2 regions of the Neptunomonas sp. XY-337 genome follow, and region 2 is predicted to be linked to the other one. Evidence: predicted binding sites of a transcription regulator. Region 2 holds the regulator's gene; the other holds the start of a gene.
What was found. Region 2 encodes FNR, which switches genes on or off when oxygen is low (the NO sensors DNR and NnrR bind a similar motif). Its sites were predicted from a motif close to TTGATNTANATCAA; they were not measured.
Positions count from the first base shown of each region.

Region 1: E4L36_RS06555 (TatD family nuclease-associated radical SAM protein) is a predicted target of FNR. The motif match lies at 9,179-9,192, and genes of this name have one in related genera.

Region 1 is NZ_SPLL01000002.1:609,685-624,860, forward strand. Features, by position in the region: gene E4L36_RS06520 (PLP-dependent aminotransferase family protein) at 1-507, opposite strand, end outside; gene E4L36_RS06525 (DUF1127 domain-containing protein) at 683-853, shown strand; gene E4L36_RS06530 (DMT family transporter) at 854-1,750, shown strand; gene E4L36_RS06535 (PhzF family phenazine biosynthesis protein) at 1,769-2,647, shown strand; gene E4L36_RS06540 (CBS domain-containing protein) at 2,703-3,305, shown strand; gene E4L36_RS06545 (type III PLP-dependent enzyme) at 3,480-4,637, shown strand; gene E4L36_RS06550 (PAS domain S-box protein) at 4,904-8,479, shown strand; gene E4L36_RS06555 (TatD family nuclease-associated radical SAM protein) at 8,476-9,117, opposite strand; gene phnP (phosphonate metabolism protein PhnP) at 9,232-9,996, opposite strand; gene E4L36_RS06565 (hypothetical protein) at 9,989-10,579, opposite strand; gene nadN (NAD nucleotidase) at 10,799-12,634, opposite strand; gene E4L36_RS06575 (alanine/glycine:cation symporter family protein) at 12,774-14,249, opposite strand; gene E4L36_RS06580 (hydrolase) at 14,433-14,978, opposite strand; gene E4L36_RS06585 (multidrug effflux MFS transporter) at 15,048-15,176, opposite strand, start outside.
Region 2 is NZ_SPLL01000002.1:240,985-256,160, reverse strand. Features, by position in the region: gene ccoP (cytochrome-c oxidase, cbb3-type subunit III) at 1-409, shown strand, start outside; gene ccoG (cytochrome c oxidase accessory protein CcoG) at 544-1,962, shown strand; gene E4L36_RS04845 (FixH family protein) at 2,033-2,566, shown strand; gene E4L36_RS04840 (heavy metal translocating P-type ATPase) at 2,573-5,032, shown strand; gene ccoS (cbb3-type cytochrome oxidase assembly protein CcoS) at 5,058-5,246, shown strand; gene E4L36_RS04830 (sulfite exporter TauE/SafE family protein) at 5,248-5,910, shown strand; gene hemN (oxygen-independent coproporphyrinogen III oxidase) at 5,988-7,379, shown strand; gene fnr (fumarate/nitrate reduction transcriptional regulator Fnr) at 7,464-8,246, shown strand; gene E4L36_RS04815 (adenine phosphoribosyltransferase) at 8,429-8,971, shown strand; gene E4L36_RS04810 (alpha/beta hydrolase) at 9,035-9,913, shown strand; gene E4L36_RS04805 (thioredoxin fold domain-containing protein) at 9,910-10,371, shown strand; gene hrpB (ATP-dependent helicase HrpB) at 10,436-12,895, shown strand; gene rdgC (recombination-associated protein RdgC) at 12,938-13,846, shown strand; gene E4L36_RS04790 (rhodanese-like domain-containing protein) at 13,897-14,538, opposite strand; gene queE (7-carboxy-7-deazaguanine synthase) at 14,720-15,176, shown strand, end outside.

The DNA of each region.
Region 1 (15,176 bases), 370 kb from region 2:
AGGGTGCAGCACGCAACCAGCATCCACCATAAGGCGAGCAATCTGCAAACGCAGATTATCGGAGCCTCTTAGGTGTTCATAGTTGAGCGTGGCCAGCGGGTCTTGCCGGTTGAGATCCGCCATGATGCGGCTTAGGGGTTTAAGCGTTGCGGCCCCTAGTTCCGGAATAGCGCGCCCGAGCTGGATCATCTCCCTATTTGTGTTGGCGCACAGCAGCTCCAGTACATCCTCCCATTGCGATACTTCCATCGGACGCTGGGCGGGGCGGCTTAGATCGGGTAGCTGCTGAGGTGACTTGCTTTGTGCTAAGACATAGAAGCCTGACTTGGGCCGAACTTCTGCTCGGCCTTGTTCTTCAAGGAGGCGGTAGGCTTCTTGTGCTGTTGAGATGCTAACACCATGCGCTTGGCTGATGGCTCTGATAGAGGGCAGCTTTTCGCCAACTTGATAGTAAGACTGATCGATCCGTGCCGCGATGGCATCCGCCACTTGTTCATAAAGTTTCATGACAGTTTGTCGCCTTGGTTTATCGCTACCAGTACAGTTTATAGCTTAGAAGCCATGACAGTTATCTGTGCTGTTTTATCTGTGCTGGTTTTATTTTTTGTTTCTAAATCTGTAATGGCTTCAGGGTAGCGCATAGCATAGATGCTGTAAATTCAATTACGTGGAGGGAGTTCACATGTTCGTTATCGGTTTGCTTAATACAGTTTGGCAAAAGTTGCAGCGCATGGCCCGCTGCTATCGCACCCGCAAACAACTAGCCATGCTTGATGCACGAGCACTAAAAGATATTGGTGTATCGCGCGCGGATGCGTTGGAAGAATCACGTAAGCCATTTTGGAGGTGCTAGATGTGGGCAGGTAGCACCCCGCTAGCGGAAAAGTCGGGGCTTTCGGACGATGTAAAAGGCTTGCTTTATGGCACGTTCGCTGTGGTGCTGTTTGGCCTAACGCTGCCAGCATCGCGCTGGAGCGTGACCTATTTTGATCCGGTCAGTGTGGGTTTTGGCCGTTCGGCCATCGCTTCTGTGGTTGCTGCAGCACTGCTGTTGCTCTATCGCGCGCAGTGGCCTTCTAGGAGCCAGATTAAGCGCTTGCTGTTGACCTCGTGTGGTGTGGTGTTTGGCTTTCCAGTGCTTTCTGCGATCGCTATGAAAAGCGTTGAAGCGTCCCACGGTGGTGTCGTGATGGGGATTCTGCCCTTGCTAACCGCCATCTGTGCGGCCTGGATTGCAAAGGAGCGCTGTGGTTTGGGGTTTTGGCTCTGTAGTGTGTCAGGCGCGCTGGTCGTAACGCTTTTTATGGCCCGTGATGGTGTTGGCGCGCTAGCTGCTGGTGATCTTGTGTTGGTTGCAGCGGTTGTGTTGGCGGCCCTTGGTTATGCGTTAGGCGGCCAGCTTTCACGCGAAATGCCCGGTTGGCAAGTGATCTGCTGGACATTGGTGTTAGCTGCTCCGGTTACGTGGCCCACTTATCTGCTGCTGGGTGTGGAGCCTAATACCCACAGTTGGATAGGGTGGGGGAGTTTTCTCTATTTAGCGCTCGTGAGCCAACTGTTCGGCTTTTTCCTGTGGAACAAGGGTTTGGCGTTGGGCGGTATTGCTGCGGTGAGCCAAACACAGCTGTTGCAGCCATTTATTACCATAGCGTTTGCTGTCACCTTTATGGGCGAGGTGCTAGATCAATGGACATTGGCCTGTGCGTTAACGGTCGTCGCGTTGGTGTATTGGGGACGGCGTTTTAAATAACCAAAAGGAGTCGCGCAGATGAAAACTTTAACTTACTACACGTTAGATGTGTTTACGCAAACGGCGTTTACCGGTAATCCGCTGGCAGTATTTGTGGATGCGCAGGGGTTATCCGATCAACAAATGCAGCAGATTGCGCGTGAAATGAACCTATCTGAAACAGTGTTCATCACGGAAAAAGCAGGGGATGCCGCTTGGTCTGTGCGAATCTTCATGCCTCAAGGCGAGATCCCATTTGCAGGGCATCCTACTGTGGGTACGGCGGTACTGCTGGATTATCTAAAGTGGCTGCCAGAGGGGGCTGACAATTTAGTGTTAAATGAGCAGGTTGGGCCGGTGCCGATAGTGATTGAGCGTGGAGCGGATAGCGTCAAAGCCACGCTGCGCAGTGCGGTAACTCCCACTTATAAAGCTAGCCATTTAACCGCTCAATCGGTAAGCGAAATGGTGGGGTTAGCGAGTGATGCGGTGGTTGGTGAACCATGGATTGGTAATAGCGGTGTGCCTTATCAGTTGGTGCAATTGAGCAACTCGCAGCAGCTAGAGAGTGTTCAGCTAGATCTTGCCGCATGGCGAGCGCATTTAGGGGCCGATGCGGTGCCTGATCTGTGTTTGTTCGTAGCGGACAAAGCCAATCAGACAATCCATATGCGTATGTTTTGCCCTGCTTGTGGGGTTTTGGAAGATCCAGCAACGGGCAGCGCGGCTGCGGCACTGGTAGGCAGCTTGGCGCTGCGTAATGGGTGGTTTGGCACTTGGCAGATTACTCAAGGTGCGGAGATTGGCCGCCCTTCGCTTATTGAAGCTGGCACCGAACGTGTTGGGCAAGAAAATATTGTTAGCGTTGGTGGGCATGCTGTGGTGGTTGCCCGCGGGGAACTGATGTTGCCAAAGTGAACTCTTACGGTTAACTGCTAAGCTAAAAGAAAAACAAAAACGCCGGAGGCTTATTATGTTTCAGGAGTTTCGCCATATCCGTCTGCAAGAGATTACCGATGTCACACACCTGTTAACGCCGGCTCAGTTGCAAGCTCAAGTGGGCTTGCACAGCCCGGCCGTCGATGTCATGACCGATTTTGAACACACCGAACCTGTTACCGTGTCACAAAACATGCAGGTTGATGAAGCGCTAGAGTACATGAAACACCAGCATGTACGTTTGTTGTTTACGCTTGATGAGTCTGGAGATGTGGCGGGCATTATCAGTGCACGCGATATTATGGGTCGGCGCGTCATCTCGTGCATGGAGACCAGAGGGCTCGCGCGGGAGGATGTTCAAGTTAAACACATCATGATGCCGCGAGATCAGCTACAAGCCTTAACCCATGAGCAGGTTCAACATGCCAAGATTGGCGATGTTATGTTGACGCTGAAAGACTCGGGTGGGCAGCACGTGTTGGTTATCGATACCAGCCTTGCGGGAGTGAAACGCATCCGCGGAATCATCTCCGCGAGTGATATCTCGCGGCTCCTAAAGATTGGTTTTGATGTGATGTACGAGGCTAAGTCCTTCGCTGATATCGAGCGCGTGCTGGGGCATGGTGTAGAGGTTTAGCCGCGTTGTGAGGTGGTATCCAAGGCTGTACTGAATTTCATCGGTACAGCCTTTTTTTGTTAATAAAATTCACTTTCTTGAGACCGCACTTTTATCTATACTCCGCCGCCTATCCCTTAGGGGGTATTTACAAATTTTACTACTTATGTTTTTGCTTTTGGAGTATCGCTACGAGTGAACTGCCCAGATCATCTGCGCCCTGAGGCGTGGCAACGTATTTTGAGCTTTGCTGAGCGCAAAGAAACACCCTTTTTGGTTGTTGACCTAAACACAATCCGCGAGAAATACCTTGAGCTTGTGGATGGTTTCAAATACGCGAGCGTATATTACGCTGTTAAAGCGAACCCAGCCAACGAGGTGATCTCGCTGCTGGCTGAGCTGGGGTCTAATTTTGATATCGCCTCGATCTATGAGTTGGATCGGGTTTTGAGTCATGGCGTCGATCCGGCGCGCTGTAGCTACGGCAACACCATCAAGAAAAAGCGTGATATTGCATACTTCTATGAGAGGGGTGTGCGTATGTATGCCACAGACTCAGAGGAAGATATTCGTCAAATTGCTGAGGTCGCGCCGGGTTCACGTATCTATATTCGTATTCTGACCGAGGGCTCTGAAGGCGCTGATTGGCCGCTATCACGTAAGTTTGGTTGCAACCCAGAGATGGCTGTGGAGTTGGCTGTTTTGGCGCGTGATCTTGGCCTTGAGCCGTATGGTGTATCGTTCCATGTGGGGTCTCAGCAGCGAGAAATCGATATTTGGGATGGTGCCATCGCGAAGGTAAAAGTGGTTTGGGATCGTCTGTACAACGAATATGACATCAAACTGAAGATGATCAACTTGGGTGGCGGCTTTCCTGCTCAGTACATTCAAAAAACCAATCCATTCGAGACCTATGTGCAGGAGATCACCCGTTTTCTCTCAGAGGATTTTCCAGATGAAGTACCTGAAATTATCTTAGAGCCTGGCCGCTCACTCGTCGGTGATTCTGGGGTGATGGTATCAGAGGTGGTATTGGTTTCTCGTAAGTCAGCTACCGCGCTAGAGCGTTGGGTGTACACGGATGTTGGCAAATTCAATGGCTTGATCGAAACGCTGGATGAGTCGATTAAATATCAGATCTGTACCGAGCGTGATGGTGAAGAGGAGGAGGTGGTTATTGCCGGGCCAACCTGCGATAGCATGGATATCATGTACGAAAATCACAAGTACACATTACCGCTCTCTTTGCAGCCAGGTGATCGGATGTATTGGCTAGCCACGGGGGCCTATACCAGCAGTTATTGCTCAGTAGAGTTCAATGGTTTTCCGCCCTTGAAGACCTACTTTGTCTAGCTGAACTCTACCGGCTGAAAGCGCTCATTTGGGCGCTTTTCTGCGGGTATGGCAGCACGTATTTTGCTGGGTTCAGCTATCGCGATTTAGGTATGATTTCGCTTGTGTTGATCCAGGTTATGCGATGTTAGCCTTTTGTCTTAGCTCGTAGGGGTTGTCGCTTATTTGGTGCTATAGTTGAGTCACATAGCAAGGCTGCAGTTTACGAGCATTAACGCCTTTTGCTTTCTTTGCGGCTTTCCAACTCGACAATTAAAAGAAGAAAAATGAGCATCAGTGAGACGCTTGATTTAGCACGTCTGGAGTCTGGTGATAGAAGGATTATTGGGCGCTACCGTTGTGGCGATAGATGCCTTCTGGATCTCAAATCAAAGGAAACGGACTTCTTAGGCTTTTCGATCGAACAGTGGCAAGCTGCGGATTTTTTTATCAGCAGAGTGCACCCTGAAGATCGCCCGCGCCTGCCCTCTGGCGGTCAGATTCAGCATGAAAGCTACGCCGAATCCTTGCGTTTAAAAGGCGAGGCTGGGCGTTATCATGCAGTTGATTGCTACCTATTTCGTGCCCATGCTGATGATAAAAACCTGTTGGGTGTTGAGTTGATTGCGCACGGCAAACAGCATTTTTCGCCGGGTGATGCTCGCGACGTTCTTGAACGGGTTAACTTTACAGTTTATTGGGTTGATGCTAACGGTGTTGTGTTTGACTGCAATCAGGCTGCCTATCGAAATTTAGGAATGCAGCGCGAAGAGCTGATTGGGTTGCCGGTCTCTGCGTTTGATCTCTTTGTAGCACGCGGCAGTTTTAAGCAGATTATGCACTCCCAACTGCAAGACGATAACTTGTTCCACTTTGAAACCTTGCACAAGCGCAAAGATGGTTCCATGTATGCATTAGAAGTGCATGGGCAGAAGTTGCTCTCAAGCAGTGGTAAGGATGTTTACGTGGGCATTGGGCAAAGTCTTGAGGATCGTAATAGAACCCTGCGTGCGCTAGAACAGGAGCATCACCGCGCCAACTATTATCTCGATATTGCGGGAGTCATCATTGTCACGCTCGATGATAACGGCTGTGTCACGATGCTCAATCGTTTTGCATGTGAACTGTTTGGGATCGAGCAAGACGCCGCTATCGGGCTTAACTGGTTTGATAGCTTTCTGCCGCCAGAGAGCCGCCAGCCTGCATCTGATGCCTACCAGCGTTTACTCGCCTCGGATAAACAGCCTAAGCAAGAGATTGAGCGTCCTATTATCACCCAGCAAGGTGAGTATCGTTTGATTCGTTGGAACAATCGTATGCTCGAAGACGAGAACGGTGAGCGTATCGGAATTCTCTCATCTGGGAGCGATATTACCGCCCAGCGTGCGTCAGAGCAGACGTTATTGGCGGAGAAGAGTCGGCTTCGCACCTTGATTGATTCGATCCCGGATTTGGTTTCGTTCAAAGACAACGAGTCGCGGTATCTTGGCTGTAATAAAGCCTTCGAGATGATGAGTGGCAAAGCTGAGTCTGAGCTGGTGGGCACAGATGATTTCACCCTCTTTGGAGATACTGAGAGCGCTAAACGGATGCGTGGTGGCGACGAGGAGGTGCTTGGTAGCCAAAAGCCGTTACGCATCAACGAATGGGTGACCTATGCAGATGGCAGAAAAGTACTCCTAGATACCTTTAAAACGCCAGTCTACGACGGTGACCAACGGATGGTTGGCGTACTGGGCGTGAGCCGCGATATTACTGAGAACACGATGCTCAGTGGGCAGCTATCGTTGGTCAATGCGATGGTGGATATCAGCTTAGATCCGCTTATTTGCACGGTGCCAGATAAGGGTTTTAAGATCGTGTACGCGAACAGTGCCGCCATTAAGCACTTTGACGTGCCCGCTACACAACTTTACCAAACCAAGCTCGTTGATTGGGATACAAAATGTTCGCTTGAGGATATACAGCGGCGTTGGCAGGAGATTCAGCATACACAGCGTATCGCACGCACAACGCACAGACTGCGCAGTGGCGAAGAGATTCCCGTTGAGGTTTCATCACGGCCTTTTGTCTATGAAGACACCACTTACATGATCACCGTATTTAAGGATATTCGTGATCGGATCAGTTATGAAGAGGCGGTGAAAACTGCGGAGCAGCGTTCACGCTTGTTGCTTGAGCACACCAATGAAGGGATCTTTGGCGTCGATGCTAGCGGTGTGATGACCTTTATCAACCCGGCTGCAGCGAAGATGTTGGGCTATCGTGCTTATGAGCTGATCGGCCGCAAAGCAGGTACTCTGATTCATTCAAAGCGTGAGGATGGCTCCGCTATTGATGAGTTTGAGTGCAGTATCATGAAGTCGATCAGAGATGGCCGCAGCTATCGAATTGAGCATGATGTGTTTTGGTGCCGAGATGGCCACTCAATTCCAGTGGAGTATTGGAGTTCGCCAATTCACGACGATGATCGCGTTTCTGGTGCGGTAGTTACCTTTCACGATATTACCCACCGACGTAAAGCCGAGGAGCAGATCCGTTATCTTGCTTTTCATGACGCGTTGACTGGTTTGCCGAATCGGCGTTTGTTCCTTGATCGTTTTGAGCATGAGTTGAGCTTGGATCGGCGTTCTGGTCAGCACTCGGCCCTGCATCTTTTGGATATCGACCACTTCAAAGAGGTGAACGATTCGCTTGGGCATCCTGCAGGTGATCAACTGCTGATTGAGGTCGCAAAGCGGATTCAAGAGAGCCTGCGTGATGGCGATACATTCGCGCGTTTAGGGGGCGATGAGTTTGCGATACTGCAAAGCAGTGTGACAACGCCGTCGGATATTGCGGTCATGGCTGAGAAGGTGATTCAGTGTTTTGAACAGCCGTTTGACTTTTTAGGGAATAAACTCAAAACCAATACCAGCATCGGTATTGTCCTGTGCGATGAGCACGTGAGTGCGGATGATCTGATTACACGGGCTGATATCGCGCTTTATCAGGCGAAGGAGCGTGGCCGAGGTTGCTACATCTTCTATCAGTCAGAGATGACTGAGCGTGTCCAGCGCGAGGCCGAACTTGCACATATGCTCAGTAGCGCGCGCTTCTTGCAGCAGCTGCATATGGAATACCAGCCACAGTTTTGCTGCCAAAGCGGTAAGTTGATCGGTTTTGAGGCGCTATTGCGCTGGCAGCATCCTGAGATCGGCGCGATTTCGCCATTGACCTTTATTCCTGTCGCTGAAAAGCGTGGCATGATCGACGATATCGGCTTTTGGGTGGCGCAGCATGTTGCGACACAGATCGCGAGCTGGGATGAATCCGGTTACCAGTTTGGTGCAGTCTCTTTCAATCTTTCGCCCGTGCAACTGCGCAATCAGGAGGGCGTTCAGGCGCTTCTTGAGCTGCTGATCGATTCGGAGTTACCGCTCGGTACCTTTGAAGTGGAGATCACTGAGTCAGCGTGTATGGATGCTGGTAGCGAGGTGCTTGATATGCTCGAGAGTGCCGCTTCGTCGGGCCTGCGTTTGGCTATTGATGACTTTGGTACGGGTTACTCTTCCATGGTCGCGTTGAAGCAGTTGAGTGCGTCTCGGCTGAAGATTGATCGTAGCTTTGTGCGTGATATGTTGGATGACCCAAATGATCGACAGATTGTGAGTGCCACCATCGCGCTTGGCCACTCGTTAGGCCTTGAAGTCGTCGCAGAGGGTGTTGAAACCGCGCAGCAGCTCGAGGTTTTGCGTGAGCTAGGTTGTGATGTTGTGCAGGGGTATTTTTTGGGAATGCCGCTAGGGAGCGAGTTAGTATCGACTTTCCTCGCTCAGGGGCAGTTGATCTATACCGCGTTTCCGAAGCGCGCTAACGCTTAACCGACAACGTCTAGCGCGCGGGAGCGGAACTTTGCTCCACGCTCCGCTGCAATACGCGCGCACGAGGGTATATCGATCCCCTCTAAGCCCTCGATGGCAGTGACAGTGGTGTCGGGGATCCAGCTGGCGGAGCGTTCAATGAATGCTAAAACTGCCGGATAGCTATGAGGTAGGCTTGGCGCGCAGTGCTTTTCGTATAGGTATTCGTTTTGAGCATTTAACGAAACAGACACAGCGTCAATGCAGGTAGAGAGTAGTGGAATAATGTCCTCTTTATGGAAGAGGTTGCCTAAGCCATCTGTATTCAGCCGTGTCTTTCCGCCCGCTGCTTTGACGGCATTTGCAACACTTACAAGCGCTTTTAAGCGCAGTGTTGGCTCGCCATAACCGCAAAAAACAATCTCTTCATAGGCCGTTGGGTCGCCGATCTTTTCAATAATAGCTTCTGGGCTTGGCCGTGATCCTAGTGCTAACTGATAATCGTGTACCTTTGTGGTGCCGTTGTGCTTAGGGCAGAACTTACAGGCAAGTGTGCATCGATCAGTGAGGTTGATGTAAAGGCGGTTATCAATTTGATAGACCAGTATGTCGGCTTGCTGTTGGCAAGCACGCTTGGTTGGATTAGGGCGCGCTTTCATGGTGAATCCCTGACTGGTTAAACGGCACCCCTATTATATGAACACCACTTGCGCTCGCGATTTGATGAGCGTCAAGCACATACAACAAACGTCTTATATTTATATCATCATTTTCTAATTTAAAGGTATGCGCATACCGTCATAAGCCAGTGTAACGTTCGCCGGCAGGGAACCGGGGTTTTTATCAAGCCAGTTCTCTAGCTTGTGGCTGATGTGCGTCAGGAATGTTTGTTTGGGTTGTAACCTTTGCACAATGCGTAGTGCTTCATTGAGGTCATTATGGTTTCTGGGGCGTTCCTTTCGGGGAGGCTCTGCGCAATCCAAGATAAGGATGTCCAAAGGGGTTTGGTTTAGAAAGTCTGCGGTTTCATCTGCGATGCCACTCGTGTCTGTTAAATAGGCGAGTCGAGTGGATTTTGCTTGAATTACATAGCCGAACGTTGGTTTAGAGTGCTGCAGTGGAACGGGTGTTGCGGTGAACAGGTCAAACTCAACACATTCAAATGCGGTCAGCGGCGTCTGAAAGGCTAGGCATCCGGGGTGTTTATAAAGATCATCACAGCCTTTTGGGTCATCGGGGCGGAATACTGGGATGGCATGATCGATGTTGCCCCAGCGTAGGTGAAATAGCCCCTGTACGTGATCCATATGAAAGTGTGTCAGGAGTACGCGCTGAATATCGCTTGGGGCGAATAACTCGGCAAGGTCTGTTCTACCGGCATCAACTAGGGTGTTACCACTCGGAGTGCTCAGCATGGCGCTGGCGGGTTTGCGCTGCTTAGTTGCGTCTTTTGTCGCGCGTTGACACGCGTTGCATGTGCAGCCCCATACCGGTATTTGTGCTGCGCCTCCTGTGCCAAGGAAGACAAACTCAAGCATGATCTACGCACACCTCGTGGTGGTTTTTTTCGGTGTTTAAGTGCATGCGAATCAAAGTTTCCAATGCTTGAATAGTTTTGTTGATGTCACGCTCAAGCTTTATGAGGTGGCAGTGGGGGGCTAATGATGTGACGTACGCTTGCGCGCGTATCAAGCGTGCTTCAATCTCACTGGATGATGCTGTGCCTGATTGCAGCATTTGGCTGCGCAGCAGGTTGTTATCGGCATGTATTAGAATGGGGACCAGTTTTTTACCAAAGTGAGCTTTGGCGGTTTTTAGGCTTTCGCGAGAGCCTTTCACGAGTACTGATTGCCCCAGCGCAAGCCAAGCTTCAGTTTCGCTACCCAGTCCGTAGCTATTACCGTTGGCTTCCCAGCGAAAAATGATGCGCTGCATGGCGCTGCGTCGTTGAAACTCTTCTGATGATAGGCCAATATCGTTACGATCTATGTGGGCTGGAAGTGGGGCGCGGTAGCGGGGAGCGATCATTAATGAGTCATTGGTAATCAGCGTCTTTAGAGCGTTGATTAGTGTATCTTTTTGGCTGCCGGAGGCACCCATTAGGTAAAAAACGTTAGCCATTTACACTCCATTCATTGGCAAACTTTGTGACGTATATCGTCCGCCGTTTGTGCTGGAGGCTCTCATCCTTGCACGTTCAGTGGCATCTATAAGTGTAGCGGCAGGCTACAAATAAATTATGACAGTTTGAAGAAGCTTGTTCTTAAGATCTTTTTTAGACCTTGGTTTGAAATGAAAAAAAGCCCGCTGTTGCGGGCTTTTTTTCAGAGGCTTGGAGGGTTACTGGAGTACGCCGTTTTCATCGTAGTATTTCTGTGTGCTGTACTCACTCAGTGGCAGCTTACTGATAGAGCCTTCAGCTTCTACGTAGTCGACAAATGATTGTGCGTAGTCGAGGAATGTGTCAACGACCTTACCCTCTTCAGCCGAGATCACGCCGAAGGTTAGGTAGCCGTCACGTCCGCCGGCAATATAGTTGTTTGTAACGACTTTATAAGACGCGCTAAGGTCGAGCGCTGACCATGTGCTTGTGCCTTTGCGCATCACCTCTAGGTTACTGAAGCGCATACCTTTTGTTTGGGAGCGGTCAACATCCCAGCGCAAACCAGCGGCATAGGGGTATGCGCCTGTTGAGCCGTCAGGTGAGATAGCGTAATCGAAGGCATCTTCGAGAACCGCCTTAATCTGCGCACCGGTCATCGTGAGTTCAACCAGCGTGTTGGCAAAAGGTAGTAGCGTATACGCGTCACCCACCGTGATATCGCCTTGTGGAATGTCGACGCGTACACCGCCACCATTTTGAACTGCGATATCTGAGGTCAGACTCATCGTGCGGAACGCTTTGGCAACGATATTGGAGATATCGCTACCGTTTGACTGGGTGGCTGCAGCGTCACATAGCGCGCTTTTGCCCTGGCCTGGGATGCGTTCTAAGCAAAGGTCGTCTGTGCTGGAGCCGATCACCGCTTGCTTGAGTGAGTCAACTTGGTCTGAATAGCCAGCAAGCACGTTGGCAGCGGTTGGGTCATCCATTACGACCGATAGCACATCGTTGGCAGCGATAGCGTCCAGCACGGTTTGGCGTTCAGTACCCGCAAGCTCTGTGTCGTCGCGTTCAAATGTGTCGGCCAGTAGCAAGTGGGGTGTGCCGATACAGCTTTTCACTTTGCCGTCTTGCAGGGTGATATCTAGCTCACCAACAACGTTCGAGTACTCCCAGGCTTGCACAATACACACCGGTTCGCCGCTTTTATTGGTGAGTTGAGTGGGGTAAGGGCCAGCACTGTTAAGGCCGAGCGCAGTAAACTGATCGCCGAGTAGTGTGTGGGAGTCACCGCCGACGATTAGGTCAACACCGGTAAGGCTTTGGGCCAGTTTTAGGTCGTTTTTGTACTGGTAGTGGGTCATTAAGATGATGTTGTCGATACCCATTGCACTTAGTTCGTCGATGTAGCGCTGAGCAGTGCTTGTTTCATCGAGGAACTGGGTGGTTGCATCTGGGCTTGAGGAGTTCTTGGTTTTAGATGCGATATCGATTCCAATAATCCCCACCTTCTGATCACCGAAGGTTTTAATGGTATAAGGTTTGAAATAATCGGTGGCGCTGCTTTGCGCGAGTGGCGAGACTCCCACTTCTGGGATCACATTCGCGGCCAGTACATCGGTGTTGCAGGCACCGCTATTGAGGTGATCTAGGAAGGCTTTTAAGCCAGCATCGCCATCATCAAATTCATGGTTACCAAGTGCGAAAGCATCAAAGCAGACTTGGTTCATCATGGCGGCGTCCGCTTCGCCTTTGAAAAGCGTATAGTAAAGATCCCCCGTGATGGCATCGCCTGCATGAAGCTTAAGCACGTTGGTGGCGCCTGCTTGTAGGTCGTTCATCTTCTGCACGACCTTCGCAAAACCGCCCATTTTTACATCCGTGCTTGCGCCTGCTATTTCGATATCACCGCTGTTTCCGCGTAAGTGAGAGTGGTGGTCGTTAATGTGCAGAATTTTGAGTGTAAGTTCGCTAGCGGCTTGTGAGTCATTGTTGCTGTCGTTGCAGCCTGCCAGTGCAGTGGTAACCGCAACAGCGAATGCGGCCTTTTTGAACATGGTGAAATGCGGCATGAGTCTAATCCCTAATACGATGTCTTGATAAGGGCTAGACTAATTTAGAAAAGTGACACTTTTACTGCAAAAATGTTGTCATCTGAAGGAAAAAAGCCCCGAATTAGGTCGGGGCTTTAGTTGTTAATATGCTATCGCATTACTTTTTCTTTTCCCAGAACTCAGCGTTTTTGATGCCAAGTTTCTGTGGATCGAATGTGTAATCTTTAACGCCTGCTTTACGCTGTGCTTCATAATCTTTCAGGGCTTTTACCGCAGGTTTTGCCATGAAGAAGATGATCAGAATACCAACGATGTTCAACCATGCCATCAAGCCAACACCTACGTCACCCAGACCCCATGCAAGGTCTGCTGTTTTGATCGCGCCGTAGAATGTTGCTGCCAGTAGGCCTGCTTTTAGCAAGAAGTCCAGACCCGGAAGGTTGATGGTACGCTTTAAGTAAGCCAGGTTGGTTTCAGCGATGTAGTAGTACGCTAAAATCGTTGTGAACGAGAAGAAGAACAATGCCAGTGCGATGAACGGCTCACCCACACCAGGTAATACTTGCTCAACGGCAGCCTGTGTAAAGGCTGGACTGTTTGCTGCGATATCCGCTGCGATGTTCTGAACTAGGAATGCATCTCCAGCACCGTGTACGTTGTAAGCACCGGTGATCAGAATCATGAACGCTGTTGCAGAGCATACAAATAGGGTATCGATGTAGACAGAGAACGCCTGTACCAAGCCTTGTTGTGCTGGGTGGTCAACCTCTGCCGCCGCTGCTGCATGAGGACCTGTACCTTGGCCAGCTTCGTTCGAGTAAACGCCGCGTTTTACACCCCAACCAATCGCAGCACCAAAGCCTGCCATTGGAGTGAACGCATCAGCAAGAATCATGCTGATAACGCCCGGTAGCTGGTCGATGTTAAGCGCGATGATTGAACATGCAATCAAAATGTAGGCTAGCGCCATAAATGGCACGACAACCTGAGTGAACTGCGCGATACGCTTTACGCCACCAAAGATGATGAAACCAAGTACTAGGATAATACCTACGGCCGTTAAGATCTTAGTGAAGCTCAATGCGCCGAAGCTGGTTTCGATAGTTGCACCTGCGCCAAAGGCGATCTCTGCTGCATTACCGATACTGTTTGACTGTACACCTGGTAGCAAGAAGCCACATGCCATGATCGTTGCGATTGCGAAAACCCACGCGAACCACTTCTGGCCCATCGCTTTTTCAAAATAGAACGCTGGGCCACCACGGTATTGGCCTTCATGTTCCTCTTTGTAGATCTGACCAAGTGTTGATTCAACGTATGCCGTAGCAGCACCAAGGAAGGCAACTACCCACATCCAGAAAACCGCACCTGGGCCACCAAAGCCGATTGCCGCAGCAACACCGGCGATGTTACCCGTACCGACACGCCCGGATAGGGATACAGCCAGTGCTTGGAATGATGAGATACCTTTATCAGATGCATTGCCTGAGAAAAGTAGGCGCCACATTTCGCCGAACATGCGCACTTGGACAAAGCGCGTAAGAATGGAATAGAACAAACCAGCGCCCAAGCACAGGTAAATAAGTGCAGGGCTCCAGATAATGCCGTTTAAAAAATCGACAACAGATTGCATAAGGGACTCTCCATAAGAGAAGCAGATTTTAGTTAGAATTATCGCCGGAGAGTCTACCTTGTTTGGATTAGTAGATTTTTATTATTTTTTTCTAATGTTTAGACGAAAGTATGCTGTAGGGTTTCTATGTGGTGTATTTTTCTGTTTGCGGCGTTAACCCCAAAGTTTTGGATGCAAAAAGCGCTATCTAAGGTAGTTTTTGCTGATCTCTCGAAATTGATCGGTACCGGCTTTCTGTAGCCATTCAAATACCACCATCTCCTTGGAAACAACATGGATGCCTAGCTGGCGCATTCTATCTAGTGCTAGTTGGCGGTCTGCGGGGCTCCGTGAGCCAACGCAATCGGCGACAATAAATACACCTTTCCCTTGTTCGTTTAACTGTACTGCTGTTTGCAAGACACACACATGGGACTCCGTCCCTATAACAACGACTTGTTCTTTACATTGCGCTTCAAGCACTTGGCCTGCATCGGGGTCTGCGACGGAGGAAAAGTAGATTTTCTCTACCATTTGCTCAGCGGAGATGAGTTCCGCCAGTTCCGGTACCGTACTGCCGATGCCTGCAGGGTATTGTTCTGTTGCCAGTGTTGGGATGTCGAGCTTTTGAGCGATTTCAACCAGCCAGCGGCAATCTTTTATAAGTCGATCAGCATCATGAATCGCGGGAGCAAGCTTAGCTTGGATATCAATGATCAAGAGGCTAGAGCGGTCCGGTTGTATCAGCATATGCTTTCCCTCGATAGCAGATTGGTTTGATCTCTATTTTTTACAGGGCTTTTACCCTGTGGTCGAGCGTTATTGCTGCGCGGTGGCAGGCCTTACGATAAAAATAAAGCTCAGTAGCGCCAGAAAGCCCATTAGCGCGATACTCGTTGCCATGACGGTCGGAGTTCCTGAGTATGTATGTCCTACCACCATACCCAC
Region 2 (15,176 bases):
TTGGTTGTACGGCGGTAACCCAGACGCAATCATGCAAACGATCGTGCATGGTCGCCAAGGTGCTATGCCAGCTTGGGGTGCGGTACTCGGTGAGGAAGGCGTTCGTGACGTTACTAGTTACGTCCTAACACTTTCCGGCAGCGAAGCTGATAGCGAAGCAGCTGCACGCGGTAAGACTCAGTTCCAGGCTCTGTGTACCGCATGTCACGGCGTTGACGGTAAGGGTATGCAAGCGCTTGGTGCACCGAACCTGACTGACGACGTTTGGTTGTATGGCAACTCTTTCGCAGAGATTGCACACACTATTCGTGCGGGCCGTAACGGTGTCATGCCTGCTCACAAAGACTTGTTGAGCGAAGAGAAGATCAAACTGATCACTGCATACGTGTATAGCTTGTCAAATCAGTAATTGACAACTATCAACAAAAAGGGCGATATGGCTAAAACCATATCGCCCTTTTTTTGTTGGGATCGGTATAATATTAATGTTAGCTAATAGACTAGCAATTCGTATAATTTATTTCTCAGCTTGCGAGCACAGGCATGAACCAAATACCAGTAAAAGATGTAACTCCAGCATCGAAGAAAGAGAAAGAAAGTTACGACTTATATGCCAAACGAGAGCATATCTATGTCAAATTCTATAAGGGCATCTTCAAGAACTTTCGCATAATCTCTGGCGCTATGATGCTGGTGATGTTCTACACGTTTTCGTGGATCCAGTGGGATGGGCGCCAAGCCGTTTTATTCGACTTACCAAACCGCCAATTCCACGTCTTTGGGATGACCTTCTGGCCCCAGGATTTCATGCTGCTCTCGTGGCTACTAATTATTCTGGCTTTTACGCTCTTTTTTGTCACCGTATTCGCTGGCCGACTATGGTGTGGCTACGCCTGTCCGCAATTCGTATGGACTTGGCTATTTATCTGGGCCGAACGTGTTGCAGAAGGCGATCGCAACCAACGCATGAAGCTCGACAAATCACCATGGAGCGGCACCAAAGCACGCAAGAAAGCGCTTAAACATCTACTCTGGGTGTTTATTGCTGTCACCTCGGCGATCGCTTTTGTAGGGTACTTCTCACCTATTCGTGAGCTTGTCGGCAACGTTGCTACTTGGAATCTTGGGCCTTGGGAAACTTGGTGGATCGGATTTATCGCCGTTGCGACCTATGCCAATGCTGGCTGGCTCCGTGAGCAGGTCTGTATCTATATGTGCCCGTACGCTCGTTTCCAAAGTGTTATGTTTGACCAAGACACACTGATTATCTCCTACGACGATAGTCGCGGTGAGCGACGCGGTAAACGTAGCAAGAAGATCGACTATAAGGCTGAAGGCCTTGGCGATTGTATTGACTGTGGCGCCTGTGTTCATGTTTGCCCAGTGGGTATCGATATTCGGGATGGGCTACAGTACGAATGCGTGGCATGTGGGGCATGTGTTGATGCCTGTGACGATATTATGAATCGTATGGGCTATGAACCGGGCTTAGTACGCTATACAACCGAGCACCAACTAGACGGAAACAAAACGCATCTTCTGCGCCCTCGACTCATTGGATACTTTGTTGTGTTGATCGCCATGTGTATCGCATTCGGATACACCATCTTTACACGCGTTCCACTAGAAGTAGACATCTTGCGTGATCGCGGTCAGCTATACAACGAAACATCCAATGGTAAGATTGAAAACGTATATCAGTTGAAGCTGGCTAACAAAGAGCAGATCGACCACCGCTATAAGATTAGTATCAGCGGTATCGACGGTTTGGAGCTTATCAACAACCCAGTTGTAACAATTAAGTCAGGTGAGTTGCTTGATTATCCAATCAGGGTACATGTTGATCCAAACCAGCTAGAACGAGCCAACTACAACATTACGTTTACCGTGCAGGCATTAGACGACGAGAGCATTTTAGTGATAGAGGAGAATCGATTTATCGGTCCTGCTCCACGCCGCTGAACACTCTTGTGATGAAATAGGTTAAAATAGCTGCCACTCCCGGCAGCTATTTTTTTGAGTGCAGTTTTTTATGAACAACGAAAAAGATCTAGACGCGATAGAAGCAGCCAAGCCTTGGTATAAACAACCTTGGTTATGGTTCATATTAACTCCACTAATCGCGGTATTTATCTACGGTACGTCTTTTCTTTACCTCTCCATTGTCACTATGGATGGTGTCGTCAAAGAAGACTATTTCCGAAAAGTAAGAAGCTATGAGATAAACGACGCTCCCAACCAAAGAGCACTAGCCTTGCAAATGCGAGCGGATTTAAAGCTTGATAGCACCACAGGCGATATTCAAATGCAGCTAAAAGGGAATCTGGATACACTCCCTAAAGAGCTGACACTCGATATTGTGCACCCAACGCACCAACAGTATGACCAATCTATTACGTTGCGCGCGCTTGGTAGCGCAGGTATCTACTCAGGGTCACTACAAAATACGCTCAAAGGTAAACGCTATCTCTATCTAGCCCCAGCGGCAGAAGACTGGAGCTTACGCGCGGAAGTACTCCCTCCCTATGAGCAAAAACTTGTAAAAATGGCACCTCAGGAGCAGTAAACCTGAATGAATCAGCACGTACAAATGACTGATGAAGCTTGCTTTCATTGTGGACAAGAGATCCCAGAAGGCACCCATTTCACAGCGATCATTAGCGGTAAACCGCGATCGATGTGTTGTCCTGGTTGTAAAGCGGTGGCCGAGACCATCGCCGCAGGTGGCTTAGAGCACTACTACAAGCACCGTACGGGCGATTCATTCATAGCACCGGAACTCACGGGAAAGGACTTACCCAGCAACGTGCAAGCGGAACTGCAACTGTATGATAATGAGAACATACAGAAAGAGTTCGTGATTGATGCATCAGATACAGAGAAAGAAGCAACGCTGGTTATCGAAGGGATAACCTGCGCTGCTTGCGTCTGGCTGCTTGAGCACCACCTAGTTAAACAAGACGGTGTAGCCCAAGCATCCGTGAACTTAACCAATCACAGGGCTCGGATACGCTGGAACAACGATGAGATATCTCTCAGCAACATCATGGGAGCAATCTACAAAATTGGCTATCAAGGACACCCCTATCACCCAGACAAAGAGGAGCAACTTCTCGAACAGGAGAAAAAACGCGCTATTCGCCGTCTAGGGCTTGCAGGCCTTGGCATGATGCAAGTCATGATGCTCTCTATTGCTTTGTATGCTGGCGCTTTTCAGGGTATCGAAGCGAAGTATGCGCAGTTCCTGCGCTGGGCAAGCCTAATCATTGCAACACCAGTTGTCCTTTACTCAGCTAGACCCTTTTTTATTGCTGCATTCCGAGATCTGAAGTCACGAAGCCTCAGCATGGACGTGCCTGTTTCTATCGCGATTGGCGGTGCTTACTTGGCCAGCGTGTGGGCCACTTTTACCGCCAGCGGTGAGACCTATTTCGACTCCGTTACAATGTTCACTTTCTTCCTATTGATCGGCCGATATCTTGAGATGCAGGCCCGCCACAGGACTGGCCGGGCTGGCAATGCGCTCATGAACCTTCTACCCACCAGCGCCATAAAGCTGAACAACGACACCGAAGAGCTAATCCCGGCCACAGAGCTGGTTCCGGGCGATATCGTCATCATAAAACCAGGCCATACGGTTCCATCTGATGGCTATATCCTATCAGGGCACACCTCAATCGATGAGTCGGCATTGACCGGCGAATACCTCCCTGTTAGCCGCCAAGAGGGGGATCACATCATCGGCGGAACGATCAACGTTGAAAACCCCATAAAACTCAAAGTTAGCGAAGTGGGAGCCAACACAAAGCTATCAGCTATCGTACGTTTGTTAGACAGAGCGCATGAAGAGAAGCCCACCGTTGCCAAAGTCGCCGATAAAGTAGCAAGCTATTTTGTTGCTGCAGTGCTCGTTACCGCCACTGTTGTTAGCTACATCTGGTGGCAAATTGAGCCAAAAGACGCATTTTGGATCACCCTGTCCGTACTCGTGGTTACTTGTCCTTGCGCCCTCTCGTTAGCAACACCAACAGCGCTCACCGCGGCAACCGGCACATTGCGCCAAGCAGGACTGCTTATTACACGCGGGCACGTTCTAGAAAGCTTAGCTAGCGCAACCCATGTAGTATTCGATAAAACGGGCACCCTTACCGAGGGGAACCTTACGCTGAAAAAGACGGTGCCCCTAGCGGATCTCGATAGCCCCAAAGTGCTCCAAATAGCCGCGGCGCTTGAGGCGCATTCTGAGCACCCTATTGCTAAAGCATTCCATCGTTACAAAGAGACCAACGCAGCGGATGTCAACGTTACTGTTGGACAAGGCTTGGAAGGCAAGGTTGATGGAAAGATCTATCGAATTGGCAAACCGGAATACGCGTCGCAGCTGTGCCATCAGGCTCTGTCGAATACCGACGCCCCGGATAACCATGGCCAATGGCTCTTGTTATGTGATCAAAACGCCCCTGTTGCTTGGTTCTCATTAAACGACCAATTACGTAAGGATGCCAAGCTCACCATCAAGCGACTGAAGTCGATCGGTATCACCACCGAGATCTTAACCGGAGACAGCTCCGCGGCCGTACAGGAAGTGTCCTCTGCACTTGATATAGACAAAACTACAGCCAATGTATCGCCACAAGAAAAGCTCAGTTATATACAAAAGCTTCAAGAGCAAGGCGCTAAAGTAGTGATGGTGGGTGACGGTATCAACGATATTCCTGTCCTTGCTGGTGCTCAAACTTCGATCGCCATGGGCAGTGCGACGGATCTTGCAAAGACTAATGCCGATGCTGTGCTCATCAGTAGTGAGCTTGCTAAGTTAGCCGATGCCGTCTTACTCGCACGTAAAACCCGAGTGATCATTAAAGAGAACCTAGGCTGGTCGCTATTTTACAATATTACGGCCCTTCCCTTAGCTGCGACAGGGTTTATCGCCCCATATATGGCAGCCATCGGCATGTCGGCCAGCTCTTTGGTGGTGGTCGGAAATGCCCTGCGTTTGACTAAACTTATTCGTAGAAAACCCGTAAAATGAGCCTTTGGCTTATTGAGTGTGCCTAATGGAAATTATCTTCCTTCTCATCCCCATCGCTATTATCTTAGTCGCCTTTGCTATCTGGGCTTTCTCGTGGAGCGTCAAATCTGGACAGTTTGACGACTTAGAATCCCCTGCACACAGCATCCTCTTCGAGGATGATAACGAGCTGATTCCAGACGACGCCAAACCAAAAGATAAAGACCGAGACTAACGTGTCAGAACCGCTGAGCGTCGTTACGGCTTTCGTACTCGGTTTACTAGGCAGTGCCCACTGTATGGGTATGTGTGGCGGTATCGCAGCAACTATCGGGTTGCGTCAACATCAAAAGCGAATCGACCACCTATTGGGTTACAACTTTGGCCGAGTGATCAGCTACAGCATCGCAGGCGCTTTGGTTGGTTCTTTAGGCTTCCTACTCAAAGGTGAAATCTTGGGCCTTGCCTTGCGCACGTTTGCGGGGCTCCTGCTCATTGCTATGGGCCTTTACATCGCTAAGTGGTGGCAAGGGCTGCTACAAGTCGAGAAGCTCGGCGGGTATGCATGGCGCTTCATTCAGCCGTTTGCAGCCCGGCTACTCCCAGTCCAGTCAGCAAAGCAAGCTATAACACTGGGCTTTTTTTGGGGCTGGCTGCCCTGCGGCTTGGTCTACAGTACGCTACTGTGGAGTGCCACCGCTCAATCAGCCAGCCAAAGTGCGCTGCTCATGCTAGCCTTTGGTGTAGGTACCATGCCCGCTATGTTACTAACGGGTATCTTGGCACAACAAGCACAAAGCCTGCTGGCAAATCAGTATGTGCGTTCTATTTCGGGATTGATGGTCATTGTCTTTGGTATTTACACAATCCCTTTTGCAGGTTTACAGGCACTGCTATAGCTTGATAAGTGTCAACGTCGTATTCGCAAGAACTCCCTATAATTTGCGCTTTTCGCTGTTAAACAGAGGTATAAGTTTTGAGCCATAACGCCACCATCTCTTGGGATCTAGATCTTATTAAACGCTATGATCTATCTGGACCGCGTTACACATCCTACCCAACAGCGATCCAGTTCGACAGCGAGCTGACAGAACCACAGCTCATCGAGTCTTCACAGACGACAGCGGATAAAACAGCACCGCTATCGTTGTATGTACATATACCTTTCTGTGCTCACGTTTGTTATTACTGCGCTTGCAACAAAGTGATCACTCGTAACCGCAAAAAAGCCCAGCCGTACCTAGACACACTTTTTAAAGAGATTGAACAAGCAGGTACGCTCTACAGCAACAAACGCCAAGTTAATCAGTTGCATTGGGGAGGCGGTACGCCAACGTTTATCAGTGACGACCAGATGGTTGAACTAATGAACAAATTACGCGAGAACTTTTCACTACGCGATGATGACAAGGGTGATTACTCCATCGAGATCGACCCACGCGAAGCCTCTATGGAAACGCTCGAGACGCTTCGCCGCATCGGCTTTAACCGCATCAGCCTTGGCGTACAGGATGTGCACCCAGAAGTCCAAGAGGCAGTGAATCGCGTGCAATCGACGGAAGAAACGAAAGCGATCCTTGATAAAGCTCGCGAACTTGGCTTTAAGTCGATCAATATGGACCTTATTTATGGTCTGCCTCTACAAAGCCTACAACGCTTCTCGGAAACGCTGGATACCGTTATTGAGATGAGTCCAGATCGCTTATCAGTATTTAACTATGCGCATATGCCGGACCGTTTCCGCTCGCAAAAGCACATTAACGCAGAGGACCTCCCCTCCCCTGAAGAGAAGCTGGCCATCTTAGAGATGACGATTAATAAGCTACTCGATGCCGGCTATGTCTATATCGGCATGGACCACTTCGCAAAACCTGATGACGAGCTTGCTGTTGCACAGCAAACCGGCCATCTGCACCGGAATTTTCAGGGCTATACCACCCACTCAGACTGTGATCTTGTTGCGATGGGCGTCTCGGCGATCAGCCAAATCGGGGATGTTTACTATCAAAATCAACACGATATTGCTGCGTACTCGCAAGCCGTGGAAGAGCGCAGTACTGCAATCAAGCGCGGAGTCACACTAAATGACGACGACAAACTCCGCCGCGCTGTCATCACCCAACTTATTTGTCATTTTGAGCTTGATACGAGCACCATCGAACAACAGTTCAATATCGCGTTTAAAAGCTACTTTGAAGAGGAACTGGCTGAGCTGGCAAGCTTTGCAACCGATGGTCTTGTGACTCTGGAAGACAACGCAATAACTGTTACACCCGCTGGTCGACTTTTAATTCGTCGCATATGTATGACGTTTGATGCTTATATCCCCAAACAGCAGCCAACGAAAGGATTCTCACGAATCATCTAATGTTTACTTTCAGGAAAGCCTGAAATGTTACATAATTTCCGTTGAGTAGCCGCTCGCATGTTTAAACCAACACAGGATATGGCCATGAGTGATACAAAAAAAGAAGGGATACTACACAGCTTACAGCAAGCGCATTGTAATACTTGCAGCTTGAGTTCCTTATGCCTGCCTGTTTCATTGAACTTGACGGAGATGGAACGCCTCGACGATATCATCGAGAAAAGCCGCCCACTTAAAAAAGGCGAGCACCTTTTCCATCAGGATGAACCTTTTGAATCCGTTTACGCGATCCGCGCAGGTAGCGTAAAAAGCTATACCATCACCAACGAAGGTGAAGAGCAGATTACGGGATTCTACTTCCCCGGTGAGCTGGTAGGCTTAAGTGGCTTTGATAATACGATCTATCCTGTCTCCGCCAAAATTCTAGAAACAACGACCGTTTGTGAAATCCCATTCGAGAATCTCGATAACTTATGTGGACAGCTTCCAGAGCTGCGCCGGCAAGTTATGCGTACGATGAGTAAAGAGATTCGTGATGATCAGCAAATGATGCTCCTGCTCTCGAAAAAGAATGCAGAAGAGCGTGTTGCTACATTTTTAGTCAAACTATCGCAACGTTTCCAAGCGCGTGGTTACTCCCCATCGAAGTTCCGCTTATCAATGTCGCGTAATGAAATTGGTAACTACTTGGGTCTTGCGGTTGAAACAGTGAGCCGTATTTTCACACGCTTCCAGAAAAGCAACTTCATCACCGTCGATGGTAAAGAGATCGAGTTGTTAGATCTGGATCACCTGTACACTTTAGCAGGCGAGTGCCTCGCGGGTGAATGCCCTGAGGAAAGCGACGTTCAGCAGTTATCGATTTAACGATTGCTGGACAAAAAAAGACGCCGTTCTAGAAGAACGGCGTTAATTTAGTTGCACAAAGAAGTAGCCATCTCTATGTGTAACCCAACGTCTTAATTAAAACCCGACTTCCCCTATTCGTACATTGAGCCACATCAATTAGACTCTATGTGGTTACACGACTTATCAGGAGTGCACTTTCCATGTCCTATGACGAGTACTATGTCAAATCGGTTGTTCGAGCTATACCCGACTGGCCAGAGCCTGGCGTGATCTTTCGTGATATCACACCGATTTTCAAAGACCCAAAAGCACTACGGATGGTGTCTGATGCATTTGTACAACGATATATGGATGCCGACATCACCCATATTGCTTGTATCGATGCACGTGGTTTTCTAATCGCTTCAATCATGGCATACCAGCTACAAATCCCGCTGGTGCTGGTACGAAAGAAGGGTAAACTGCCGGGTGAAACCGTCTCTCAATCTTACGAGTTAGAATACGGAACTTCCGAGGTTGAAATGCAGACTGACGCTGTTGCCGAAGGCGATCGCGTGCTAGTTTTTGATGATCTTATCGCGACCGGCGGCACCATTCTGGCAGCTTGCACATTGATCAAGAAACTGGGAGCTGAGGTGGTCGAAAGCGCAGCACTGATTGACCTACCCGATTTACAGGGCTCCGCACGCATCCAAGGTGCAGATATTCCTGTCTTCACCATGTTGGCCTACGAAGGTCTCTAGGCATTCGTTTGGGCCTCTGCTATTGTTTTCGATATAAGCTTATAACAATAAAAGAGGCTCACTATGTTCAAGCGATCGCTCGCAACGCTGCTCCTGTCAGTACCCACTCTATCTCTGGCCGCACAGCAGGTCACGATACCTTTCAACGGCTTAAATCTTGGCGCTAACTTAGCGATCGCAGAAGGTAGTAACTTATCTGACAATATCGTTGTGTTGACCCACGGAACGCTCGCACACAACGAAATGGAGATCATCGCGACACTGCAGTCTCTACTGAGTGACGAGGGGATAAACTCACTAGCGGTCAACCTAAGCTTGGGGCTGGACTCACGCCAAGGCATGTACGACTGCGCCGATTCCCACCGACATAAGCACTCCGATGCCGTCGCCGAGCTCAATGCTTGGGCGGACTGGTTAACTACTCAAGGGGCAACACAACCTATTTTTGCCGGCCACTCGCGCGGCGGCAACCAAACGGCGTGGTTCGCAGATACATACCCAGAAAAAGCCAAAGCGCAGGTATTGATTGCCCCTGCGACATGGTCAGAAGATTACGCGCAGGAAAGCTATCAAAAGCGCTATCGCACACCACTCAATGACGAGCTACAACGAGCAAAAGCAAGCGACCAGAGCGCTTGGCTGGATACGCCCGGCTTTATCTACTGCGAGAATGCACGTGTAACAGCAGCAAGCTTTGTTGATTATTACGCGCCTAACCCTCGCTTTGATACACCAACGCTTTTAAAAACAGCGAGCGTACCTACGTTAGTCATCAGCGGCAGCGAAGATAATACCGTACCTGATCTGCCTGAAAAGATGCCAAATGTGGATAACTCGCATGTCACCTATTACAACATTGAAGGCGCAGATCACTTTTTTCGGGACCTCTATGCTGACGAAGTGATCGACCAGATCGTCGAATTTATGGATACATTAGAATGATCAAACAACTGATTGCTCTGTGCCTGTTAACCGTAGCATTTAGCGCGCAAGCCAAAGATAGCTTGCTGCGCGCCACGGATTTCAGCAACACAGATTCTCACCAAAACAAGCATGTCTATGTCGTACTCGTAAGCCGCTATGATTGCAGCTACTGCGATCTGGTTCGGGAAGATTTTTTGTTACCTCTCGAGCGGCAAGCCAACCGAGCCTACCCCGCTCAGATTCGCGAGCTCAAAGTCGACAGTAACAAGCTGCTAGTCGACTTCGATGGTGCGCAAATATCACCCAAGAAGTTCGCAGCGCGCTACAACGCAAGCTTTACTCCAACCCTGCTCTTTTTGAATCAAGATGGTGCTCAAGTCCACCAGAAATTAGTGGGGATCAGCAATAAGGAGTTTTACGGCTACTACCTCGACCAAGCGATTGAGCAGTCTTACCGGGCACTCAATACTCAATAGCGGCTTTACAAAAGGCAGCGCGCTTTTTACAGTGCGCGCTCTATCTCCAAACGAGCCATAGCCAATGATGTCACTTCCTATTGATTCGGTTCTTCCGTCTATACAAAAAGCATTGGCAGATAAACATGAGCTCATCCTAGAAGCACCGCCGGGCGCAGGTAAAACCACGGCTGTTCCCCTTGCACTCCTAAACCAACCTTGGCTAGGCGCGCAGAAAGTTCTCATGCTTGAACCTCGCCGTCTTGCGGCACGCAATGCGGCACAACGCCTAGCTCATAACTTAGGTGAACCACTTGGACAAACAATTGGGTTGCGCACCAGAACAGACACGAAAGTCAGCCAAACGACCCGTATAGAAGTGGTGACCGAGGGCGTGCTGGTAAGGATGCTGCAAAACGACCCGAGCCTTGATGGCTATGGCCTTGTTATCTTCGATGAGTTTCATGAGCGCAACCTAGATAGCGATCTGGGCTTAACGCTGCTGCTGGAAGCTCGCGAACTACTGCGCGATGAAGCTCCGCTCAAGTTGCTGCTCATGTCCGCCACACTGGATCGCCTCGATCTTGAAAAGCTCCTGCCAGATGCCGCACAGGTGCGCAGCGAAGGGCGGGCATTCCCTGTCGAGGTTCACTACAGCACTCCCTGGAGCAACTCGCAACAGTTACCAGAGCGGGTCAGTGAAGCAATTCAACAGGCGCTAGCGAACGAAACGGGATCGCTACTGGTCTTTTTACCCGGCGTCGCGGAGATCCGCAAAGTGCAAACCGCATTAGCGGGAAAACTCGACACATGTTGCTTAGTCACGCCATTGTACGGCGACCTATCCATAGAGCAGCAACAGGAAGCGATTCAACCCGCTTCCAAAGGCCACCGTAAAATCGTACTCACCACGGCGATTGCCGAGACGAGCTTAACCATCGACGGTGTTCGAGTCGTGATCGATGCAGGGCTTAGCCGCACGGCGATCTACGACCCACGTACGGGTATGAGCCGCCTTCACACACAGCGTGTATCAAAAGCTGCCAGTATTCAGCGTGCCGGTCGTGCTGGCCGCACCGAGCCCGGCTGCTGCTATCGGCTTTGGTCTGCTGAGCAGCAAGACCAATTAGCCCCCCAAGCTCCCATCGAGATTGAACACGCCGATTTAAGTGCTCTAACACTGCAACTACATCAGTGGGGCTGCCACGACCCAAGTGACTTGCAATGGCTAACGCCCCCACCAAAAGCACGGCTCGAGCAAGCAGAAGAGCTGCTCACAAAACTTAACGCACTGGCACAGGATAGCTCCGGGGCAAAGCGCTTAACCCCGTGTGGTGAGAAGATGGCTAAGCTGCCATTACACCCACGCTTAGCACATATGCTTGTTGTTGCTGAAACACTTCAATTGGTGCCAGAAGCGGCGCTGCTAGCGAGCCTTTTCTCGGAACGGGATCCCTGCTTTGGCCAAGGATCCGAACTGGCAAAGCGTCTTCATTGGTTGCGGCAACATCGCAGCCATCCAACGGCTAAACGTATTATCCAGCAAGCAAAGCGCCTGAGTCGTACCGCCGACGCACACAACAATATCAGTGACAACGCACTCGCTCAGCTTGTCGCTGCCGCATGGCCAGACCGTATCGCCCGAGGAGATGGCGCTGGCCAGTTTCAGCTTGCTAACGGCCGTCAGGCAACATTGCCCGCCACAGATCCGCTGAGCCGCAGTACATGGCTTGTTGTTTGCGATCTGGGCGGACGTGCTGATCAAGCCCGCGATACCATCTGGGTGGCTCAAGTACTGGACCACCAGCTACTCAACTCAGAGCTTGCCCACCTGACCCGAACAGAAACCACCACTGAATGGGATGAGCAAAAGAGTCGTGTGGCTGCCTACGAACACGTGGTCATCGACAAACTCGTACTAGCGCGCCGTCCCATCGCGATGACACCAGACCTGCACGCCCAAGCGCTTTGTCAGCACATTCGGGGGCAAGGCGTAGATGTGCTCCCATGGTGTGAGAAGAGCCGAGCACTGCGCCAGCGTGTACAGTTTGTCGCGCGCCAAGCCACCGATTGGCCTGATTGGTCAGATGCAGGCTTACTTGCGTCGCTCGATAGTTGGCTCGTGCCCTTTCTGGGCTCAACCTCGCGTTTAAGTAGCCTCAATATGGCGCAAATACTGCTCTCTGCGCTCAGTTGGCCACAGCAGCAGGCACTCACCGAAAAAGCACCGGAGCGCTTAACCGTGCCCTCCGGCTCGAGTATTCGCATCGATTACAGCACTCATCCACCGGTACTCGCGGTTAAGCTCCAAGAGATGTTTGGTTGCACCGAGACCCCACGTATCAACGGAACAGCATTAACGTTACATCTGCTTTCACCCGCCGGCCGTCCACTGCAGGTTACCCAAGATCTGATAACTTTTTGGCAAAATGGCTATCCGGAGGTACGCAAAGAGACGCGTGGACGCTATCCTAAACATCCTTGGCCAGAGGATCCTGTTACCGCCATAGCAACGGCCAAAACCAAGCGACACCTCAATAACTGATCGAATCAGCGACGCAGCCTTAAGATAATTCAAGGACACAGCATGTGGTTTAAAAACCTAATCTTTTACCGCTTCACCGAATCACAAGACTATCAAGCAGAACAGCTAGAACACGCGTTGGAGGAGCATCGCTTCTCACCCTGCAAAAGCCAAGAGCTAAGCCGCTTTGGCTGGATAGCACCACATAATGCGATGGATCAACAACTGGTCTTTGCGGCGCAAGGCGCGTACCTGCTCACTGCGCAAAAAGAGGAGAAGATTCTACCTGCCAATGTGATCAAGAAAGCACTGCAGGAAAAGGTTGCCGTAATTGAGCGCGAGCAGGCGCGTAAGGTGTACCGTAAAGAGCAGCTGCAACTTAAAGACGAGATTATACTCGATCTACTCCCAAGGGCATTTAGCCGTTACCAGCAAACCAGTGCTTTGGTCATGCCGCGCAGTGGGCTCGTTGTTGTGGATAGCGCCTCGCATAAGCGAGCCGAAGAGCTGCTCAACCTGCTGCGCAACAGCTTAGGCTCACTGCCCATTGCCTTACCCGATGTGCATCATGCTCCTGCGGTTGTCATGTCTGAGTGGTTACAGAAAAATCGCGATAGCGTGCCCTTCACCTGCTTAGACGAGTGTGAGTTAAAAGAGCCCGGCGACGAAGGCGGTGTTATCCGTATCAAAGGCCAAGAACTGTTCAGTGATGAAATTATCGCCCATATCGAAGGGGGTATGCAGGTCACGAAATTAGCCGTCGCATGGGATGAAACACTTAACTTTGTGATTCAGGATGATCTTTCTTTGAAGCGCGTAAAGCCCACCGAGGAGCTATCGCAAACGCTAAATGAAGAGGCCTCAGAGGACCCCCTCGTACGTCTAGATAGCGACATATCGCGCTTAGCACTGGAGTGCCAAAAGCTCTATCCGCAATTCATGGATGCTTTTGGCGGCCAGATCACCCGATAATCCCGGTAGTCAAGGCAGCGTCAGCGCGCTGCCTTTGCAAATAGATAAGATTATTCTGCAGCCTCGCCGACAACCGTAAACCCAAGACTCGTCCACGCCTGCATACCGCCGCGGTAGTACTTTATCTTCGCAGCCGGATAACCGAGCTCAAGCATCGCGCGTACCATAGCTGGGGTCTGTCCACACCAGTAGCCGTTACAGAACATAGCCAAAGTCTTAGCACCGCTAAAATCATAGGTACCATCGGAGGCTTTCTTCGCACCAAACTCATCCAACGCCCAATCGCGCTCCTCAGCATCCTTCATCATGGTATAAGGAAAGTTAGCCGCCCCGGGAATCGTTAACCGCTCGTGCCATCCGACGGTGCGCGTATCAACAACCATGACATCATCCGATTTATCAGCCTGCATCATATAATCAACAAACTCGCGTTCACCGAGCGTTTCCACCTTGTGGGGTGCAAATGGATGCATCGGCTGCGGCATACCACGGAAAGTGGTGGCATAGAGCTCTGAGATACGGTTATCTTTGCTCTGGTTTCGCATCACCTCAATCGGTTCGCCATCGTGCTGGATCGTAAATGAGAAGAGCCCCGGAGCGATCATGGCTTTACCGCCGCCCTCTGCGTAAACGCCTGTTGATGCCACCATCGCCCCTGTGACCACAAGAGCTGCAAGAGATCGTTTGAACATGATAATCCCACCTTAGAATATGCTTATTTTTATTAGATATAAGTAATGTTATACACCAGCGCCGATCTATACGCTACGTTCCGCGCTAAGACTTACGAATAAGCCACCCTCGATCTTGATTCACAGCCTGTGCGCAGTAAACTACTGCCCTTTCTTTGAACAACCCCAGGTGCTTGATCCCATGTACAGTGTTAAAGAGATGTTTTATACCCTACAGGGAGAGGGAGCCCATGCGGGAAGACCAGCAGTTTTCTGCCGCTTTACAGGCTGTAATTTATGGTCTGGTCGCGAGCAAGATCGAGCCAAGGCAATCTGCGATTTTTGCGATACTGACTTCGTTGGTACAGACGGTCAGAATGGTGGCAAGTTTGCCACCGCACAGGGTCTTGCGCAGCGGATCGCGAGCTTCTGGCCCACCCCTGAAGGTATTCCATTTGTGGTCTTTACCGGCGGCGAGCCTGCCCTGCAACTAGATACCCCCCTTATAGATGCAATGCATAAAGTGGGGTTTGAAGTCGCCATCGAGACAAACGGCACCAAACCACTCCCCGAGGGTATTGATTGGATATGCGTTAGCCCAAAGGGAAGCTCCGACGTGATCATCACGCAAGGGCACGAGCTTAAGCTTGTCTATCCAC